DNA from 3 places in the Enterobacter sp. MGH 24 genome. Region 1 is predicted to be linked to each of the others. Evidence: predicted binding sites of a transcription regulator. Region 1 holds the regulator's gene; each other region holds the start of a gene.
What was found. The regulator Fur, encoded in region 1, represses iron uptake genes when iron is present. The targets are predictions, from matches to a motif close to ATAATAATGAGAACNACTATCAA.
Positions count from the first base shown of each region.

Region 2: a site for Fur is predicted at 5,674-5,696, ahead of ftnA (non-heme ferritin). Genes of this name have one in related genera too.
Region 3: a site for Fur is predicted at 1,537-1,559, ahead of feoA (ferrous iron transporter A). Genes of this name have one in related genera too.

Region 1 covers NZ_KI535657.1:2,740,941-2,748,049, forward strand. The annotation lists gene glnS (glutamine--tRNA ligase) at 1-570, shown strand, start outside; gene chiP (chitoporin ChiP) at 1,017-2,414, shown strand; gene chiQ (ChiQ/YbfN family lipoprotein) at 2,462-2,788, shown strand; gene fur (ferric iron uptake transcriptional regulator) at 2,931-3,377, opposite strand; gene fldA (flavodoxin FldA) at 3,669-4,199, opposite strand; gene ybfE (LexA regulated protein) at 4,355-4,642, opposite strand; gene ybfF (esterase) at 4,771-5,544, opposite strand; gene seqA (replication initiation negative regulator SeqA) at 5,728-6,276, shown strand; gene pgm (phosphoglucomutase (alpha-D-glucose-1,6-bisphosphate-dependent)) at 6,301-7,109, shown strand, end outside.
Region 2 covers NZ_KI535657.1:4,296,458-4,303,566, reverse strand. The annotation lists gene livM (high-affinity branched-chain amino acid ABC transporter permease LivM) at 1-295, opposite strand, end outside; gene L370_RS01880 (ABC transporter permease subunit) at 307-1,221, opposite strand; gene L370_RS01885 (branched-chain amino acid ABC transporter substrate-binding protein) at 1,321-2,442, opposite strand; gene L370_RS01890 (YecA/YgfB family protein) at 2,868-3,536, shown strand; gene tyrP (tyrosine transporter TyrP) at 3,573-4,724, opposite strand; gene ftnA (non-heme ferritin) at 5,036-5,533, opposite strand; gene yecR (YecR family lipoprotein) at 5,738-6,076, opposite strand; gene azuC (stress response protein AzuC) at 6,311-6,394, shown strand; gene L370_RS01910 (DUF2766 family protein) at 6,504-6,755, shown strand; gene L370_RS01915 (anaerobic C4-dicarboxylate transporter) at 6,798-7,109, opposite strand, start outside.
Region 3 covers NZ_KI535657.1:1,067,169-1,074,277, reverse strand. The annotation lists gene feoB (Fe(2+) transporter permease subunit FeoB) at 1-1,237, opposite strand, end outside; gene feoA (ferrous iron transporter A) at 1,269-1,496, opposite strand; gene L370_RS16635 (Tex family protein) at 1,816-4,146, opposite strand; gene greB (transcription elongation factor GreB) at 4,234-4,707, opposite strand; gene ompR (osmolarity response regulator transcription factor OmpR) at 4,940-5,659, shown strand; gene envZ (two-component system sensor histidine kinase EnvZ) at 5,656-7,002, shown strand; gene pckA (phosphoenolpyruvate carboxykinase (ATP)) at 7,069-7,109, opposite strand, start outside.

The DNA of each region.
Region 1 (7,109 bases):
ATGCCTAACCATCCGAACAAACCGGAAATGGGAAGCCGTGACGTGCCGTTCAGCGGTGATATCTGGATTGACCGCGCTGACTTCCGCGAAGAAGCCAACAAGCAGTACAAGCGTCTGGTGCTGGGTAAAGAAGTGCGTCTGCGTAATGCCTACGTCATCAAAGCCGAGCGCGTAGAGAAAGATGCAGAAGGGAATATCACTACCATCTTCTGTTCTTACGACGCCGAGACCCTGAGCAAAGATCCGGCAGACGGCCGCAAGGTGAAAGGCGTTATTCACTGGGTGAGCGCATCCCACGCGCTGCCGGTAGAAATTCGTCTGTACGATCGTCTGTTCAGCGTGCCTAACCCAGGAGCTGCGGAAGACTTCCTGGCGACCATCAACCCGGAATCTCTGGTGATCAAGCAGGGTTATGCGGAGCCTTCTCTGAAAGCCGCTGAAGCGGGCAAAGCGTTCCAGTTCGAACGTGAAGGTTACTTCTGCCTGGACAGCCGTTACAGCACGGCGGAAAAACCGGTATTTAACCGTACCGTAGGTCTGCGTGATACCTGGACAAAGATCGGCGAATAATATTGCTGCTCTGGTCAATGAGAGACAAACGCCGCATTATGCGGCGTTTTTTTATTTAACGATCAGGGTATTAAGCAAGGGCCTAAAGCGACATCATGAAAATATCAGGTCAATGAGGTGCTACTTATTTTTTAAAAAAAAGTTTGTGTCATTACGAAAATCAAAAAGGTGATAAAAAAGGAAAGAGAACTCACGTCTATCCACTGAAATACCTGATAATTCCCCGTCATTCCTCGCCTTCCTGTAAATGTTACAAATCACTACCAATTATGTGCACTTCGTCATAATCCTGACTTTTGTCCGCTAAAAAGCATTGATAATTCGCGTCGCGAAAAATAACCTAAAGACGGTAGTTAATTCGAGGGTATTTAAAACTACCCCTGACCATTTGGTCTTTTTTATTTACGCCGTTTCAGGCGTTTTAATTCGTCAAAGAGGAATAATCTATGCGTACGTTCAGTGGCAAACGTAGTGCGCTGGCGCTGGCTATTGCCGGTGTGACAGCAATGTCGGGCCTGGTGGTGACACCAGAGGCGAAAGCCGCGGGCTTCATCGACGATTCTACCCTCACGGGCGGTATCTATTACTGGCAGCGTGAACGTGACCGTAAAGACGTCACTGAAGACAAATATAAAACCAACCTTTCTCATTCCACCTGGAACGCCAACCTGGACTTCCAGTCAGGCTATGCCGCAGATATGTTCGGTTTGGATATTGCTGCGTTCACCGCGATTGAAATGGCGGAAAACGGCGACAGCGGCCATCCGAACGAAATTGCCTTCTCCTCCAGCAACAAAGCGTATAAAGAAGACTGGTCCGGGGATAAGAGCGGTATCAGCCTTTACAAAGCCGCCGCGAAATTTAAATACGGTCCGGTATGGGCGCGCGGTGGTTATATTCAGCCAACTGGCCAGACCCTGTTAGCGCCGCACTGGAGCTTTATGCCGGGTACCTATCAGGGTGCGGAAGCCGGGGCTAACTTTGACTACGGTGATGCGGGTGCGTTGAGCTTCTCCTATATGTGGACCAACGAGTACAAAGCGCCGTGGCACATCGAGATGGACAAGTTCTACCAGAATGATAAAAAAACCAAAGTCGATTATCTGCACTCGCTGGGCGCGAAGTACGACTTCAAAAACGATCTGGTGCTTGAAGCGGCATTCGGTCAGGCACAAGGCTATATCGATCAGTACTTTGCCAAGGCCAGCTATAAATTCGATGTCGCGGGTAGCCCGCTGAGCACCAGCTACCAGTTCTACGGTACGCGCGATAAAGTCAGTAACGGCGGCGTCAATGACATTTATGACGGCACCGCGTGGCTGCAGGCGTTAACTTTCGGCTACAAGGTCGGTCAGGTTGATTTACGTCTGGAGGGCACATGGGTGAAGGCGGAAGGGCAGCAGGGCTACTTCCTGCAGCGTATGACCCCGACCTATGCCTCCTCCAACGGTCGTCTTGATATCTGGTGGGATAACCGTTCCGACTTCAACGCCGACGGCGAGAAAGCGGTCTTCTTCGGCGCAATGTATGACCTGAAAAACTGGAACCTGCCTGGCTGGGCGGTGGGCGCATCTTACGCTTACGCCTGGGATGCAAAACCTGCCGATATGGCAACACCGGACGCCTACTACGATCCAAACTATCGCCTGAAAGAGTCTTCCTACAGCCTCGATGCTATCTATACCCTGCAGGATGGCCGTGCGAAAGGCACAATGTTCAAACTGCACTTCACTCAGTATGACAACCACTCCGATATCCCGAGCTACGCGGGCGGTTACGGAAACATCTTCCAGGATGAACGTGACGTGAAATTCATGGTTATCGCACCGTTCACCATCTTCTGATGAATTGTCCGGCGGGTTAGCGCCCGCCGGACCGGAGACTGTACATGATGAAAAAAATCGTAACTATCGCGCTGCTGGCGTCAGGTCTGGTGGCATGTGCTCAGACTCAGGCACCCAAAGAAGATTCCCGCCTGAAGGAGGCGTATAGCGCGTGCATCAATACCGCTGAAGGATCGCCAGAGAAGATTGAAGCCTGTCAGAGCGTATTGAATGTGCTGAAGAAAGAGAAAGCGCATGAGCAGTTTGCGACGCAGGAAAATGTCCGCGTGATGGATTACCAGGCCTGTATTCAGGCGCGTAAAACCGGTAACGATCAGGAAGTGGCGAAGCGTTGCGATAAGATCTGGAACGAGATACGCAACAACAATAAATAAGTTGCTTTACGCCCGGTGGCGCTGCGCTTACCGGGCCTACAAAGGTGTCATAGCCCGTAGGCCCGGTAAGCGCAGCGCCACCGGGCATTTTTTTGGCAAAAAAAAAGCCAACCTTGCGGCTGGCTCAGAGTATGAATACTGATTATTTCGCGTCGTGCGCGTGATCGTCTTCGCGGCAATCGCCTTCAGCGCAGTGACCATAAAGGTACAGGCTGTGGTTGGTCAGGCGGATGCCATGACGCGCCGCGATTTCACGCTGGCGTGATTCAATGGAATCATCGCTAAATTCAATGACCTTGCCGCAATCGAGGCAGATCAGGTGATCGTGGTGCTGCTGCTGGGTCAGTTCGAAAACAGATTTACCGCCTTCGAAATTATGACGGGTAACAATGCCCGCGTCATCAAACTGGTTCAGCACGCGATAGACGGTAGCCAGCCCAATCTCTTCACCCATGTCGATAAGACGTTTATAAAGGTCTTCCGCACTGACATGGTGATTGTCTGGACCCTGAAGCACTTCAAGGATTTTTAACCGAGGAAGCGTAACTTTCAGGCCAGCCTTCTTTAATGCGGTATTGTTGTCAGTCATGCGGAATCTGTCCTGTTGCTAAACGATTCACTTCTGTAGGAAGTGACAGAAAATGCACCTGGGATAATGTGTCTCATTATAGAACTGCCATGGCTAAATGAAAACTGCAAGTCTCAGGCAAAATATGCTTATAAAAATGGGGTATCACCAACAAACTTGCTCAATGGAAAACCACATTTTATCAGGGAGACATTGTACAGGTCTGGGCGAAAAAGTTAAAAGATTGTAGCGATTAATTTAATCGGTTTGACCTGGAGCACGGGCGCAGCCGCCGCTGCGCCGCGATAAAAATCAGGCGTTCAGAATATCGTCCAGGTGCAGTTCCTCACGGATCTGCTTAACCCACTTCTCAACGCGCTCGACAGTCAGTTCTGGCTGACGGTCTTCGTCGATGGCCAGACCCACGAAGTGATCGTCATCGGCCAGGCCTTTAGACGCTTCGAAGTGGTAACCGGCAGTTGGCCAGTGGCCGACGATCACTGCGCCATTCGGCTCAATGATGTCGCGGATAGTACCCAGCGCGTCACAGAAGTACTCAGCGTAGTCTTCCTGATCGCCGCAGCCAAACAGGGCCACCAGCTTACCGTTGAAGTCCACTTCTTCCAGGGTCGGGAAGAAATCATCCCAGTCGCACTGGGCTTCACCGTAGTACCAGGTAGGAATACCCAGCAGCAGAATGTCATAGCCTTCCAGATCTTCTTTGCTGCTCTTGGCGATGTCATGCACATCAGCAACGTCTTTACCGAGCTGTTTTTGAATGTTTTTTGCGATATTTTCGGTATTGCCGGTATCACTGCCAAAGAAAATGCCGATGATTGCCATGAGTAAAATAACCTCTTGAAACTTAATAGTATGGTGGCGCAATTCGGCCACGGATAAGGGCAATAATAGCAGAACTGGCAACCCTGCGGAAACAGCTATCGCGCAGGACTGCACTCTGTGCTACATGAAAAGGGCGATAAAGGGAATTTTCAGACTTATGCCTGGCTGCGTAACGTCTCAAGCTGGGCGATCAACATCTCTTCAATGAGTTCGCTGCGGCTGATATTTCGCGCGTCAGCCAGCTCGTTCAGTGCATCGACGGCGTCGGCGTTAAGCTTCAGTTCGACACGCTTAAGCCCACGATTTTTATCGCGTTTAAGCTGGTTGCGTTTATTGATACGCAGCTGTTCATCGCGCGAAAGCGGATTCGTCTTGGGTCGTCCCGGGCGACGCTCATTCGCGAACAGATCTAGTGTCGTACGGTCCGTTTGTTCTTTGGCCATGATTCTGAGACTTCGGGGGAAACACGCCGCCCTGCTAATGCCCGGGCGATAAGCGCGCCATCATACATCACCAAAAACGGCACGCCAACGACTGGAAGCCCGCAGCCTTCCAGTCGCTTTCTTTTTAATCAATTTGCAGTATCAGCGAGATAGCGGCGAATGGCGCGCAGTACGGCATCCGGTTTTTCCGCATGCACCCAGTGCCCGGCGCCGGCAATCACGTGGGCGCGAGCCTGCGGGAATTGGGCCAGCAGCGTGTCGCGGTACGCGTCGGTTACGTAAGGAGAGTTACCGCCACGAATGAAGAGGGTAGGGTGTGGCCAGGCAGGTACCGTTTCCCAGCCCACGATATTGTTGTACTGGTCCCAGAGCACCGGCACGTTAAAACGCCATTGCCCGTCAACAAACGACTTCAGCAGGAACTGCACGACGCCTTCTTCATCAAGATGCTCACGCATGACGGCAGCCGCCTGTTGACGTGTCGCGACACCCGCTTCTGTGACCGCATTAATGGCGGCAAAAATCTCGTCATGACGACGGACGTCATAATCCACGGGCGCGACGTCAATCACCACCAGGCCGCTAATACGGTCCGGGGCCAGTGCCGTCAGGGCCATCACCGCTTTGCCACCCATGGAATGTCCGATCAGCGTTACCTTCTGCAGGCTATGTGCATCCAGCGTATCCAGCAGATCCTGCGCCATCGCCGCGTAGGTCATCTCGTCGGAACGCCCGGAAAGACCGTGATTGCGCATATCGACCTGTAAAATATCGTGGTCGGTAACCAGATCGCGCGCCAGCACGCCCAGGTTATCCAGACTGCCAAAAAGCCCGTGAACGAGTACGATGGGAGAATTATTGTTCGGCGATTGTGCAGTTTGCGCTCGGGTATTCAATTTCATGGCAAAGTTCTTTTTTTACGTATGTCAGGTTAGGGTATCATGTTGACCATTCTGCCGCCCGGCTGCAAGGTTCCAGTTTAATCTGACTTTTGCTGCCAACCAGGTTTGACGCTATCCGCTGTTGGGATTTGACCTTATAATCCCAATGACTTGTATTCAGATAAGAAATCGCACTGGATTAAGATGAAAACAATCGAAGTTGATGACGAACTCTATCAGTATATTGCCAGCCAGACGCGGCATATCGGGGAGAGCGCGTCCGACATTTTACGGCGCATGCTTAAAATTTCCGCCGCTGCACAGCCTGCTACCCCAGTCACCAAAGATGTCGTGTCTCAGCCGAGCGTTGTTGCGCAAGCAAAACCTGCCGTGACGCCGGCAAAAGATAAAGTGCGCGCGATGCGCGAGCTGCTGCTCTCCGATGAATACGCGGAGCAGAAAAAGGCGGTTAACCGCTTTATGCTGGTGCTGTCTACACTTTATTCACTGGATAACAAAGCGTTTGCTGAAGCGACCGAGTCGCTTCACGGCCGTACTCGCGTCTATTTCGCGGGCGACGAGCAGACGCTGCTGCAAAATGGCAATCAAACCAAACCTAAACATGTTCCTGGCACCCCATACTGGGTGATCACCAATACCAATACGGGCCGCAAGTGCAGCATGATTGAACACATCATGCAGTCCATGCAGTTCCCGGCGGAATTGATTGAAAAGGTTTGCGGTACAATTTAACCCTTGCATCAGAAGGACCCGGTAATGGCAAATCACAGCCGTGCAGGCCAACCTGCACAACAAAGCGATTTGATTAACGTCGCTCAGCTGACCGCGCAGTATTACGTGCTGAAACCGGTCGTGGGCAACGCAGAACACGCAGTGAAGTTTGGTACATCCGGTCACCGCGGCAGCGCGGCGCGCCACAGCTTTAACGAACCGCACATTCTGGCTATTGCTCAGGCCATCGCGGAAGAGCGCGCTAAAAACGGCGTTACCGGTCCGTGCTACGTGGGGAAAGATACCCATGCCCTGTCTGAACCGGCGTTCATCTCTGTGGTGAAAGTGCTGGCGGCAAACGGCGTTGATGTGATTGTTCAGGAGAATAACGGCTTCACCCCAACGCCTGCGGTCTCTAACGCCATCCTGGTGCACAACAAAAAAGGTGGCGCGCTGGCTGACGGTATCGTTATCACGCCATCCCACAACCCGCCGGAAGACGGTGGTATCAAATACAACCCGCCTAATGGTGGCCCGGCCGACACTAACGTCACAAAAGTGGTGGAAGATCGTGCGAACGCCTTGCTGGCTGACGGTCTGAAAGGCGTGAAGCGCATCTCTCTGGATGCTGCCATGGCGTCCGGTCACGTGAAAGAGCAGGATCTGGTTCAGCCGTTCGTGGAAGGGCTGGCGGATATCGTTGATATGGCGGCTATCCAGAAAGCCGGCCTGAAGCTGGGCGTGGATCCGCTGGGCGGCTCCGGTATCGAATACTGGAAACGTATCGCCGAGCATTACAAGCTGGATCTGACCATCGTGAACGATCACGTCGATCAGACCTTCCGCTTTATGCA
Region 2 (7,109 bases), 1.6 Mb from region 1:
GAATAATCCAGCGCATGCGGCTTTTGTATTCCGGTGGCCGGACATATACGCCCGCGCTATCGGCTTCGAAGCGCGCCTGGAAACGGGCGCCCGCAGCCGTACCTAAAAAGGCGCTCAGCAGAAAACGCCCGAGCATGACGATGCCAACCATCCAGGCCAGCCGCTGCCCTGCGAAGTTAAAGCTGTACCCGTCCAGCACCACGCCGGCTATGGGGCCGAAGATAATCAGCGCAATCAGCCCGGAAAAAATCGCGTCCAGCATGCAGCGTTTAAGTGAAAAACCGTGTGATGTCATCATTCTCTCCCTCACACCTTAGCCACAATCGGACGCCCAAGCAGGCCCTGGGGGCGGAAAATCAGGATCATGACCAGCAGGCCGAACGAGAAGACGTCTTTATAGTCCGAGTTCACCATGCCCGAGAACTGGGCCTCCGCCACGCCGAGGATAAGGCCACCGAGCATGGCGCCGGGGAGGGAGCCGATGCCGCCGAGTACCGCCGCAGTAAAGGCTTTAATGCCGATCACGAACCCAACGTAGAAATCGAAGGTGCCGTAATTCATGGTGATCAGCACGCCTGCCAGACCGGCCATCGCCGCGCCGATGACAAAGACCAGCGAAATAATCCGGTCGGTGTTAATGCCCAGAATAGAGGCCATCTTACGATCCTGCTGCACCGCGCGGCACATCCGGCCCAGCCGGGTATGGTTGATTATCCAGGTGAGCACCAGCATGCCGGCAAACGAGGCGATCAGAATAAACACCTTGGTGTAGGTTATCTGCACGAACCCGTCACCCAGATGCAGGCGAATAACGCCGTCCAGCATGGTCGGCACCCCCTGCTGGCGCGGACCCTGGCTCAGCTGCGCGTAGTTTTGCAGGATGAGCGACATCCCGATGGCGGAGATCAGCGGCGCCAGACGCGTGGAGTTGCGCAGCGGCTTGTAGGCGATACGCTCGATAGTCCAGCCGTACACGCCGGTCACCACGATGGTGAATACCAGCGTCCCGAGGATCAGCAGCGGAAACGACTGCAGACCGAAGAAAGAGAGCAGCGCCAGGCCAATGGCGCAGAGATAGGCGGAAATCATATACACTTCGCCGTGGGCGAAGTTGATCATGCCGATAATGCCGTACACCATGGTGTAGCCGATGGCGATCAGGCCATAGACGGAGCCAAGCGTTAAGCCATTGATTAACTGTTGCAGGAAGAATGTACTCATCTTAGCGCGCTCGTTTTATAGGCTGCGCGAGCCGCACAGCCTGATGTTTATTACGCGCCGACGGGCAACCCCGCCGACGTTGAGCGTGACTCCGTCCCGTTACTGCACTTCCTTATATTTTCCTTTGTCGTCCCACTGATAAACCACGTAGTCAGACACTTTCAGATCGCCTTTACTGTCCCAGGCTTTTTTGCCCATCACCGTGTCGACGGAATTGGCTTTCAGCCACTCGCTGGCTTTGGCGGAGTCCTTGCCGCCGGTCGCCTTGAAGGCCGCGGCAATGGCCTGGACGGAGGCATAGGAGTAAAGGGTGTAACCTTCCGGTTCAAATTTACCGGCGCGGAATTTCTCGATAACCGCTTTACCGTCCGGGATCAGGCGCGGATCTTTACCGAAGGTCATGTAAATACCGTTGGTGTACTGCGGGCCACCCGCGGCGGTCACCATCTCTTCGTTGACAATACAGTCGCCGGAGAAGAATTTCGCCTGCACGCCCTGTTCGCGCATCTGGCGAACCAGCGGACCGGCTTCCGGGTGACAGCCGCCGAAGAACACGACGTCCGGTTTCTGCGCGCCGATCTTCGTCACCAGCGCGTTAAAGTCTTTTTCACCGCGGGATAACCCCTCATACATCACATCCTGAACCCCGCGTTTCGCCAGCGCCGCTTTGGTGGCGTCAGCCAGACCCTGACCATAGGTGTCTTTATCGTGAATAATCACCACGCGCTTGGCTTTCAGCTTGTCGATGATGAAGTCGCTGGCCACCTGACCCTGCTGGTCATCGCGGCCGCACATGCGGAACATGTCGCTCATGCCGCGCTCGGTGATCAGCGGGTTAGTTGAGCCGGGGGTAATCGCAATAATGCCTGCGTCGCTATACACCTCGGAGGCGGGCATGGTGGAAGAGGAGCAGAAATGGCCGACCACGGCGTTGACTTTATCCTGGTCAACTAAACGGTTGGCAACGGCCACGGCCTGCTTGGGCTCACAGGCGTCATCTCCCTGAACCAGTTTGATCTTCTCGCCGTTAATGCCGCCTGCGGCATTGATGTCTTCAGCGGCCTGCGTTGCGCCGTGCCAGTACTGATCGCCATAGGTGGCATTCGGACCGGTGAACGGCCCGGCCACGCCAATCACAATATCTGCCCGGGCGGAAAACGCCGTCACCAGGCAACCGGCCAACACGAGAGAAAGGGGAGTTCTGATAAATTTCAGCGACATTATTATGTTCCTTAGCAAAGAGGTTTTTGCACCACGGCGTAAACCCGAACGCCCGACGGCGCAGCCAATCCGAAACACGAGCAAGAACAAAATGCACTAAACGAACAAGATACAGACGGCATCCTGCATATTACGGCGAGATTTCCCTGCGCAGGATCGCGCGAAGAACGTTAAGCAAAAACGTTGCCAGAATGGTTAACCCATTGACGGGCATGCGACATGTTTGAGTATAGAGCGCCGCGTTATGCCGCCTTGCGGAAGGAGAAGAAATTACAGCGGAGATCACATATCGTTAACAATAAAGCCCATAAGTTGTGCAACGGTCACGATTTGCACGTTTTTGCAGCAATAAAGACCTAAACTTCAGCCCGGAGAGGCGTGAGAGATGTGTTAGGATCGTTTCCTTTTTTGCAGGAGTGTCAGCGATGACTGAAGGCCCATTGAATGAAAGCGAAATGGCGTGGCTTGAAGAGACGTTAATGTCTTACGGCCATGATGACGCGTCCGTGATTGACGTGTCCGAACTGGACGGCATGCTTACCGCAGTGCTTTCCGGTCCTGTTGTCGTTGAGCCAGATGCCTGGCTGGTGGCGGTGTGGGGTGGCGAGAAGTACATTCCGCGCTGGAAAAACGATCGTGAGATGAACCGTTTTATCGATCTCTGCTTTAAGCATATGAACGATATTGCCGAGCGCCTGAGCGAGTATCCGGATCAGTTTGAACCGATGTTCGGTTACAACGACGTTGACGGTGAGAGCTATACCGTGGTGGAAGAGTGGTGCTATGGCTATATGCGCGGCGTGGCGCTGACGGACTGGTCAGCCTTGCCGGAAGCCCTGAAGGCCGATCTTGAGGTGATTGCGCTGCACGGGACGGAAGAGAACAGCGAAAAGCTGGATGAACTGTCCGAAGAGGAGTATATCGCCAGCATCGAAAGCATCCAGCCTGCGGCACTGCGTTTATATCAATACTGGGTTAACAACCCGCAGCAGCCGGAAGTGAAGAAGCCGACGGTGAACGGCACGAAGGTTGGTCGTAACGATCCGTGTCCTTGCGGCAGCGGGAAGAAGTTTAAGAGCTGCTGTTTGCACTGATAAAAAAAGGGGCTGATGATAGCCCCTTTTTTTTATTTAACCCACTTCCGGCAGCATCCCGGCTGCAATCAACACCTGCACCAGAATAATCACCACCCCACAGCCAAACACAACGCACAGCAGCGGTTTTCCGCCCGCCACGCGATATCCTTGCTGAGGATGCTGCTGGCGGCTTTTCCACGCCAGCAGGGAAGGGAGCAGCAGGGCCAGGATAGAGAGCGCCACCCCCGCATAGCCCAGCGCCATTACAAACCCGCGTGGGTAAAACAGCGCAAAAGCGAGCGGCGGCAGGAAGGTGATGGCCCCCGTCTGCAACCGTCCAGCCGCGGTATTGCGACGCTGGAACAGGTCGGCCAGGTAATCAAACAGGCCGAGCGCCACGCCCAGGAACGAGGTTGCCAGCGCCAGGTCGGCAAACAGGTGTACCGCCAGCTCCACGTGCGGGGAGGTGACGACTTCGCGCAGCGCCAGCAAAAAACCGTTCAGGCCAGCGTGTTGCGCCATCAGCCCAATAAAGGTTGAGGAGTCAATGCTGCCCAGCGTCACCAGCTGCCAGAAAATATAGGCGATCAGCGGGATCGCGCTGCCGATTACAAAGACGCGACGCAGCTTGCGGATATCGCCGTTCATATAGCTGACGATGCTCGGCACGCTGCCGTGGAAGCCAAACGAGGTGAAAATGACCGGGATCGCGGAAAGCGCCAGCCCTTTTTCCAGCGGCAGCGTCAGCAGGTTGACCTTGTGCACGTGCGGCGCCAGCAGCACCAGCATGATAATCAGGAAGAGAATTTTGGCGCTGAACAGAAAGCGGTTAAACAGATCGACCAGCGATGTCCCCACGCAGACCACGCCGCCGCCGATGAGCGCAAAGAAGATAGCCCCCGTCGCCGGGGTAATGTCAGAGCCAAACCAGTCGTTGACGCTGGAGGCGATAAGTTCCCCGGCGCCGCTGATATAGGCGGCGGTCAGGGCGTACATCAGGAACATCATGCTAAAGCCGGTTATCCACTGGCCGTAGCGTCCCAGATAGCGTGCCGCAAGCGAACCCAGACCGGTGTCGGCGGGCACGTGCTGGTAAACCTCAAGCAGCAGCAGGGCGGTGTAGCACATCAGCGCCCAGAGCGTGCCCAGCAGCAGCAGGGTCATGCTAAATCCCACGCCCGCGGCTGCCAGGGGCATTGCCAGCATTCCTGCGCCAATCGTCGTTCCGGCGACGATAAAAATACTTCCCAGGGTTCTGTTTTTCACGCTTTCCTCTACAACGATGCTTAACCGCGAATAAATCTGCGGCGCAGAGTAAGGCAAAAGGGGTAATTCGTCAAACCACCGTTACAAGGGGTGTAATGAAAGGTTTACGTATTGCGCTGCCGGCAATTCGACGACGTGGGGCGACGGTCAGGCGTGACGTAAACAGGGCGTACGGGGAATAAAATGGGTATTTAGATGCGGGGGAGGGAAGGTCAATTAACGCGGTGCCGGAAACCGGCACCGCGCTGAAATTAATTCTGCGTATCGAGAGTGGAAAGTTCTTTATCAATAAAGTAAAGACCTTCGCCGGATTTCCCCACCAGAGATAATTTATCCAGCACGGATTTAAACAGCTTCTCTTCTTCGTGTTGTTCAGCGACGTACCACTGAAGGAAATTAAAGGTTGGATAATCCTGGCTGGTCATCGCGGCATGAACCAGTTCGTTAATTTTCTGCGTGATCAGCTGCTCGTGCTCGTAGGTGGCGCGGAACAGTTCATCGAGAGAATTATACTCGGCAAACGGTGACGTCACGGTTTCAATGCGCGGCAGGCTGCCCGTATCCGTCAGATAATCAAACAGACGCTGCATGTGGGTCATCTCTTCCTGAGCGTGACGACGCAGAAACGCAGCCGCGCCTTCGAAGCTGTGATAGCTGCACCACGCGCTCATCTGCTGGTAGAGCAGGGATGAAAAAAGCTCAAGATTCATTTGTGCGTTGAGCTTGTCGATCATTTCAGTTTTCAGCATGGTGACGCTCCGGATTATTATTTCTGGTTCACAATGAGCGACACTATAATTTGTTATTTAATTATTTGCAAAACGTAAAATTTTTATTTTATTTATTTAAAATACGAATGGGAATAAAACGCATTGGCGATTTTTATAACCTAATAATGAGAATTGTTTTTGTTCGTAATAAAATAAACCGCCAGCACGCGCTGGCAGCTTCGATTAATACCACGGATTATTTGACTTAGGGTTAACGGCGTAGCCCATACATTTATACTGGATAGTCACGCTCTCGTTCAGGCACAAAGAGCCGCTCGTCAGGGTGCAGGTTTTAATGGGCTGACCATAGGCTGAGGCTGTGGCATACCCCATACTCTGACACGCTTTTGCCGCCGTGCCGTTATTTACATACTCATCGGAATACGCATTTTGCAGCGCTGCCTGGCCGTAGTCGAGGCGGACGATGCCGTTCGGCGCGTCGAGGCTGCTGACTTCAGCCTGGCGGTTGATACTACACCCCGCGAGCAGCAGGATTGTGCCGGCTACAATGACTCTTTTCATGGTTCGCTCTGAGTGGATGGAAATACGTTATCGTACCCGCAGATGCCCACTGCAATGCCTGGAATAGCCGGACAATCTGCCCTCACTCTTCGCAACGGGTCAAAGGTCAGCGCTTTCAGACCATGCCCTGATAGAAATGTGATGTGCATCACAAAAATGTTGATTTTTGTGATAATGGTCATATTATAAGCACGTTGACGATAAAGTTGTATAACAAGTTAATGGAGCACCATCGTGAAACTGCGCAAAATCCTGAAAAGCATGTGGGCCAATTACTGCCGCACGTTCAAAGACGTGCCGCCGGGCGCCATGTTCTGATAAAAAAACCTGCTTCGGCGGGTTTTTTTGTGCCTGCAGGCGACGAAGGGAAGATGTCAGGGGGCGTGTTTTGATACTATGGCGGCCTTTAAATAAGGAGAAAACCCCCATGTCACAAAACCTGAGCGCCGATCAGGAACTGGTCTCTGACGTTGTCGCCTGTCAGCTGGTGATCAAACAAATTCTTGATGTTCTGGACGTGATTGCGCCGGTTGAAGTGCGCGAGAAGATGTCTACGCAGCTGAAAAACATCGATTTCGCCAGCCATCCTGCTGCCGCTGACCCGGTCACGCTTCGTGCGATCCAGAAAGCCATCGCGCTGATTGAGCTGCGATTCACCCCGCAGGGTGAGTCCCACTAAAGCAGGGAAATGGGCGACGGCATGTGTCGCCCTTTGATGCGGTTAGAAGAACGTCTGGACCAGCAGGTAGCTCGCCGCGCACGCGCAGCTTACCCCAATCAGCCCTGGCAGAATAAAGCTGTGGTTGATGATAAATTTGCCGATGCGGGTCGTGCCTGAACGGTCAAATCCGATGCAGGCCAAATCACTTGGATAGGTCGGCAGGACAAAATAGCCGTATGACGCCGGGAAAAAGGCGATCAGCATTTTCGGGTCGATGCCGAGCATCAGGCCCATAGGCGCAACGGCCGTCAGCGCAGCCGCCTGGCTGTTCACCAGTTTTGACACCAGAAACAGCACAATGGCATACGTCCA
Region 3 (7,109 bases), 1.7 Mb from region 1:
TGCGCGCGCCCATCACCGACGGCACGTTACAGCCGAAGCCGACAATCAGCGGGACGAAGGATTTACCCGGCAGACCCAGCGCCTGCATCAGACGATCCATCACGAACGCGGCGCGCGCCATGTAGCCGGAATCTTCCAGGAACGAGAGGAACAGATACATCATGCCGATCTGCGGCACCAGCGGCAGAACGGTGTTGATACCGCCGCCGATCCCCTGCGCGAGGAAGATGGTTAACCATTCCGGGAAGTGCAGGGTGTAACCCACCCACTGAATACCGTGGACGAAGATCGCGACGGAACCGGCGTCGAAAATAGGCTGGAGTGCGCCGCCGATGTTAATGGCGAGCAGGAACATCACGTACATCACCAGCAGGAAGATGGGCAAACCGAGGAAGCGGTTAAGCACCACTTTATCCACCGCCGCCGTAAAGCGGCTGGGTTCTGCCGTCAGGGCGTTACTGACCACGTCGCAAATCGAGGCGATGGCCTGGTAACGTGCATCGGCGATGTGCAGCGCCGGGTCGTCCAGCTCGTCGCTAAGACGAGCTACCGTCGCGTCCAGCTTATCTGCCGCATGCCCGGCGTAAGCGCGGCTGTAGATATCCCCTTCCAGCATCTGCAGACCAAGCCACAGGCGCTGTTTCGCAGGCATGCTTGTGTCCATCTCCTGCGCCAGCACATAGGCTTCGCGCAGGAGAGGCTGTGCGTAATGCACCAGCTCAATGTCGCGATTACCCTGGTGACGGTCAATGGCCAGCTTCAGCGCATCAATACCGCGAGCGCGCGTCGAGACCAGCGGAACGACCGGGCAACCCAGGCGCGCGGAGAGGGCATCGACGTCGATACGCAGCTTTTGTTTCTCCGCTATGTCGAGCATGTTGAGCGCCACGATGCAGGGGATCCCCAGCTCCAGCAACTGCAGCGTCAGATAAAGGTTACGTTCGAGATTGGAAGCGTCGACCACGTTGATCAGCAGGTCCGCGTCGCCGCCAAGAATATAGTGGCAGGCAATCTGCTCATCCAGCGAAGTTTGCGACGAAATGGTGGTTAAGGAGTAGGTGCCGGGAAGGTCAACCAGCGTCACCTGGCTGTCCGTTGTCGTGAACTGGCCCTCTTTACGCTCAACCGTCACGCCCGCCCAGTTGCCCACGCGCTGGCGGGCTCCGGTCAGCTGGTTAAAAAGGGTGGTCTTGCCGGAATTAGGATTGCCAATTAAGCCAATAGTTAACTTTTTCATTTTTTTTAGACTCACTGAAACCGCTGGCTTGTTATCGGGATAAGGCTTCGACTTCAATTAACGCGAGGTCTTTCTTACGCAGCACCAGATTCACGCGGCGGGTTTCGATATGAACCGGGTCACCTAGCGGCGCCACGCGCACGACCTGGAATGACGAGCCGGGCAGCATGCCCAGCGACAGCAGCTTTTGCCGATAGGCCGGGCTAATTTCGCGGGTAAAACCGGTAATCTTCCATGCACTGTCTGGAGTGAATTGCATAACGCCTGATTCCACGAAAGGTTAAATTATCTACTATGGGATGATAATGAGAATAGTTTTTATCAGCAATATTAAAACTGTGACGGAATGTTGTTTGCGGTATTAATTTACGGCCTGTTTGACCTTGCTCAATATTTGCTGAATTGCCAGGAAAACGAAAAGGGGAGTATTTGTTAACGGGGTGATAATTCGTGGTTTAAATATGGCTACATCCTATTTATTTTAATTCGCTGCGGCCTGCTTGCCGGGCGGCACTGCGTTTGCCCGGCCTACAAAAGCGTAGGCCCGGTAAGCGCAGCGCCACCGGGCGTTGACAACCTTAGCGTTTCTTACCCATCGCTGCCGCCAGCGCATCCATCATCGCGCTGTTGCCTGCAGGCTGTGCATCACGTCCGCGAGGTTTCGCGGCCTTCGCGGCCGGGCGCTGCTGCTCGCGACCACCGCCATTGCCGCCACGACGCGCGTTGGTGTCGCCCGGCTGCTCGTCCAGACGCATGGTCAGGGCGATACGCTTGCGCTGCAGATCCACTTCCAGCACTTTGACCTTCACGATGTCGCCCGCTTTGACCACGGTGTGCGGGTCTTCAACGAACTTGTCGGCGAGGGATGAGATATGCACCAGACCGTCCTGATGCACGCCGATATCCACAAACGCGCCAAAGTTGGTGACGTTGGTCACCGCGCCTTCCAGCACCATGCCGGGCAGCAGGTCGTTCATGGTTTCCACGCCGTCAGCAAAGGTCGCCGTTTTGAACTCAGGACGCGGATCGCGGCCCGGCTTTTCCAGCTCTTTGATGATGTCGGTGACGGTTGGAACACCAAATTTGTCGTCGGTGAAATCAACGGCTTTCAGGTTGCGCAGGGCGCTGCTGTCGCCCATCAGGTCTTTCAGCGCCTGCTGGGTGGCGGCCAGAATACGCTCGACAACCGGATAGGCTTCCGGGTGAACGGTAGAGGCATCCAGCGGGTTATCGCCGTGGTTGATGCGCAGGAAGCCCGCACACTGCTCAAAGGCTTTTGGCCCCAGACGGCTCACCTTCAGCAGCTGCTGACGGTTCTGGAACTGACCGTTCTCATCACGCCAGGCGACGATGTTCTGCGCCATCATGCGCGTTAAGCCCGCCACGCGGGTCAGCAGCGGAACGGAGGCGGTGTTCAGGTCAACGCCGACGGCGTTTACGCAGTCTTCCACGACAGCATCCAGCTTGCGCGCCAGCTGCGTCTGGCTCACGTCGTGCTGATACTGGCCCACGCCGATGGATTTCGGGTCGATCTTCACCAGCTCCGCCAGCGGATCCTGCAGGCGGCGAGCGATCGAGACCGCGCCGCGCAGGGAAACGTCCAGGTCCGGGAACTCTTGCGCCGCCAGCTCGGACGCGGAATAGACGGATGCCCCCGCTTCGCTGACGATCACTTTCTGCGCCGTCACTTTCGGGAACTGCTTCTGCACGTCGAGGTAGAAACGCTCGGTTTCGCGTGAGGCCGTACCGTTACCGATGGCAACCAGCTCCACGTTGTATTTTTCGCACAGCGCCGCCACCACGACGGCCGCTTTCGCCGCCTGGCCGGTGTGCGGGTAAATGGTGTCGGTGGCAACCAGCTTGCCGGTGCCGTCAACCACGGCGACCTTCACGCCGGTACGCAGACCCGGATCGAGACCCATGGTGGCGCGCAGGCCAGCAGGAGCAGCCATCAGCAGGTCGTGCAGGTTACGGGCGAAGACGTTGATCGCTTCGTCTTCGGCGCGCTCGCGCACGGTGCCCATCAGCTCGGTTTCGAGGTGCATCAGCACCTTGATGCGCCAGGTCCAGCTCACCACGCCTTTGCGCCAGCTGTCCGCCGGGGCGTTGTTCAGGCGCAGGCCAAGATGGTCGATAATGATCTGCTCGCAGTGGCTCTCTTTCGGCGGCTCGTCGAACTGCGGGTCGGCGTTCAGGGAGAGCTGGAGCACGCCTTCGTTGCGGCCGCGGAACATCGCCAGCGCGCGGTGTGAAGGCGTAGTGGAGATCGGTTCGTGGTGATCGAAGTAGTCACGGAATTTCGCGCCTTCTTCCTCTTTACCCGCGACGACGGTAGAGACGATGTGGGCATTCTTCCACAGGTAATCACGCACTTTAGCGAGCAGGGCGGCGTCTTCGGCGAAGCGCTCCATCAGAATGTAGCGCGCGCCGTCGAGGGCGGCCTTGGTGTCCGCTACGCCTTTGTCGGCGTCGATAAATTTCGCCGCTTCGGTTTCCGGGTCATGGGACGGCTCGTTCCACAGCAGGTCGGCCAGCGGCTCAAGGCCCGCTTCAATCGCAATCTGCCCGCGCGTGCGGCGCTTTGGTTTATACGGAAGATAGAGATCTTCGAGTTCGGTTTTGCTCAGGGTACCGTTAATGGCGCTTTCCAGCTCGCCGGTCAGCTTGCCCTGTTCGCCGATGGATTTGAGGATCGCCTGACGACGTTCTTCCAGCTCGCGCAGATAGCCCAGACGGGTCTCCAGGTTACGCAGCTGCGTGTCGTCCAGACCGCCGGTGACTTCCTTACGATAGCGTGCAATAAACGGCACGGTGTTCCCTTCATCAAGCAGGCGAACGGCAGCTTCTACCTGTTCGGCTCTGGCCTGAATATCACCCGCAATAATGCGGCAGAGCGAATCTTTCATCATGGCTTTATCATCTGTTGAGTCGAAAAATCAGGGGATAGTTATACGGGCTGACACGGCAAAATGCCAGCCGGGGAGGGCGCTCTCGGACTATTTTACGTAGACGATCTCATTGACGTACCAGCTGGCTTCTCCGGCTGGGGTCTGAACGACGGCCAGGTCGCCCACTTCCTTTTTCAGCAGCGCGCGGGCCATCGGGGAGTCGATGGAGATGTAATCCTTACGACCAAAAATTTCATCGTAGCCGACAATACGAAAACGCAGGGTGTCACCGTCGTCGTTTTCAATCTCCACCCACGCGCCGAAGAACACTTTGCCCTCCTGCTGCGGGGAGTAATCGACAATTTTGAGATTCTCGAGGCACTTGGTCAGATAGCGAACCCGGCGGTCAATTTCGCGCAGCCGCTTTTTATTGTACTGGTAGTCAGCGTTTTCGCTGCGATCGCCCAGGCTTGCTGCCCAGGTGACCTTTTTGGTTACTTCAGGACGCTCCTCGCGCCAGAGGTAATCCATCTCTTTTTTGAGCTTTTCGTACCCTTCGCGGGTGATCAGGGGCGTTTTCATGGTAAAGCCTTTGCTGCCTGCCGGTTAACTGTCTTGCGCACAATACGTACCACACAGTGTAACAGACAGGATTAATAATGATTTATGTGATGAAATGAGCAGATAAGCTGCTGTTAAATATGCTTTGTAACAATTTCGACTAGAATTTATACCAGAATTAGCTGGTCGAATACGTGCACTTTTTTAGAATACGCTGTTACAAAGACTATCCGAACCTTTGGGAGTACACACAATGCAAGAGAACTACAAAATTCTGGTCGTGGATGACGACATGCGCCTGCGTGCGCTGCTGGAACGTTATCTGACCGAGCAGGGCTTCCAGGTTCGTAGCGTCGCGAACGCTGAGCAGATGGACCGTCTGCTGACCCGTGAATCTTTCCACCTGATGGTTCTCGACCTGATGCTGCCTGGCGAAGATGGGCTCTCTATCTGCCGCCGTCTGCGCAGCCAGAGCAACCCGATGCCGATCATCATGGTGACGGCGAAGGGCGAAGAAGTTGACCGTATCGTGGGCCTCGAAATCGGCGCCGACGACTATATTCCAAAACCGTTTAACCCGCGTGAACTGCTGGCGCGTATTCGCGCTGTTCTCCGCCGTCAGGCGAACGAACTGCCTGGCGCACCGTCGCAGGAAGAAGCCGTCATCGCCTTCGGCAAGTTCAAGCTGAACCTCGGCACGCGCGAGATGTTCCGTGAAGACGAGCCAATGCCGCTCACCAGCGGCGAGTTTGCGGTCCTGAAAGCGCTGGTCAGCCACCCGCGTGAACCGCTTTCCCGTGACAAGCTGATGAACCTGGCGCGCGGTCGCGAATACTCCGCAATGGAACGCTCTATCGACGTGCAGATCTCCCGTCTGCGCCGCATGGTGGAAGAAGATCCTGCGCATCCTCGTTATATTCAGACCGTATGGGGTCTGGGCTACGTGTTCGTCCCGGACGGCTCTAAAGCATGAGGCGAATGCGCTTCTCGCCGCGTAGCTCGTTTGCCCGCACCCTGTTATTGATCGTCACCCTGCTGTTCGTCAGCCTGGTGACGACCTATCTGGTGGTGCTGAACTTTGCGATCCTGCCGAGCCTCCAGCAGTTTAATAAGGTCCTGGCCTACGAAGTCCGTATGCTGATGACCGATAAACTGCAGCTGGAGGACGGCACGCAGCTCGTCGTTCCCCCGGCGTTTCGCCGTGAAATCTACCGTGAGCTGGGCATTTCGCTCTACTCCAACGAAGCGGCGGAAGACGCTGGCCTGCGCTGGGCGCAGCACTACGAATTCCTGAGCCAGCAGATGGCGCAGCAATTGGGCGGCCCAACGGAAGTGCGCGTTGAGGTCAACAAAAGCTCGCCCGTCGTCTGGCTGAAAACCTGGCTTTCACCCAATATCTGGGTGCGCGTCCCGCTGACCGAAATCCATCAGGGCGACTTCTCGCCGCTGTTCCGCTATACCCTGGCGATCATGCTGCTGGCGATAGGCGGGGCCTGGCTGTTTATCCGTATACAGAACCGACCGCTGGTCGACCTGGAGCACGCTGCGCTGCAGGTCGGTAAAGGGATTATTCCTCCTCCGCTGCGCGAGTATGGCGCTTCGGAAGTCCGTTCGGTGACGCGCGCGTTTAACCATATGGCGGCAGGCGTGAAGCAGCTGGCGGATGACCGTACGCTGCTGATGGCGGGCGTCAGCCATGACCTGCGCACGCCGCTAACGCGTATTCGTCTGGCGACGGAGATGATGGGGGAAGAGGACGGTTACCTTGCCGAGTCCATCAACAAGGATATCGAAGAGTGTAACGCTATCATCGAGCAGTTTATTGACTACCTGCGCACCGGACAGGAGATGCCAATGGAGATGGCGGATCTGAACGCGGTGCTGGGCGAAGTGGTGGCGGCGGAAAGCGGCTACGAGCGTGAAATTGATACCGACCTTCAGACGGGAGAGATCCAGGTTCGCATGCACCCGCTCTCCATCAAACGCGCGGTGGCCAACATGGTGGTCAACGCGGCGCGCTACGGCAACGGCTGGATTAAGGTCAGCAGCGGGTCTGAACTCAACCGCGCCTGGTTCCAGGTAGAAGACGACGGCCCGGGCATCAAGCCCGAGCAGCGTAAGCATCTGTTCCAGCCGTTTGTGCGCGGCGACAGCGCGCGCAGCACCAGCGGTACGGGCTTAGGCCTGGCGATTGTTCAGCGTATCATTGATAACCACAACGGGCTGCTGGAGATTGGCACCAGCGAGCGGGGTGGGTTGAGCATTCGCGCCTGGCTGCCGGTACCGGTGACGCGAGGGCAGGTGAAAGAGAGTTGAAAAAAGGGTGGCACGAGCCACCCTTTTTTGTAGGTCGGGTAAGGCGAAGCCGCCACCCGACATGGACTACAGTTTTGGACCCGCACTCACCAGCGCAGCACCCGCCG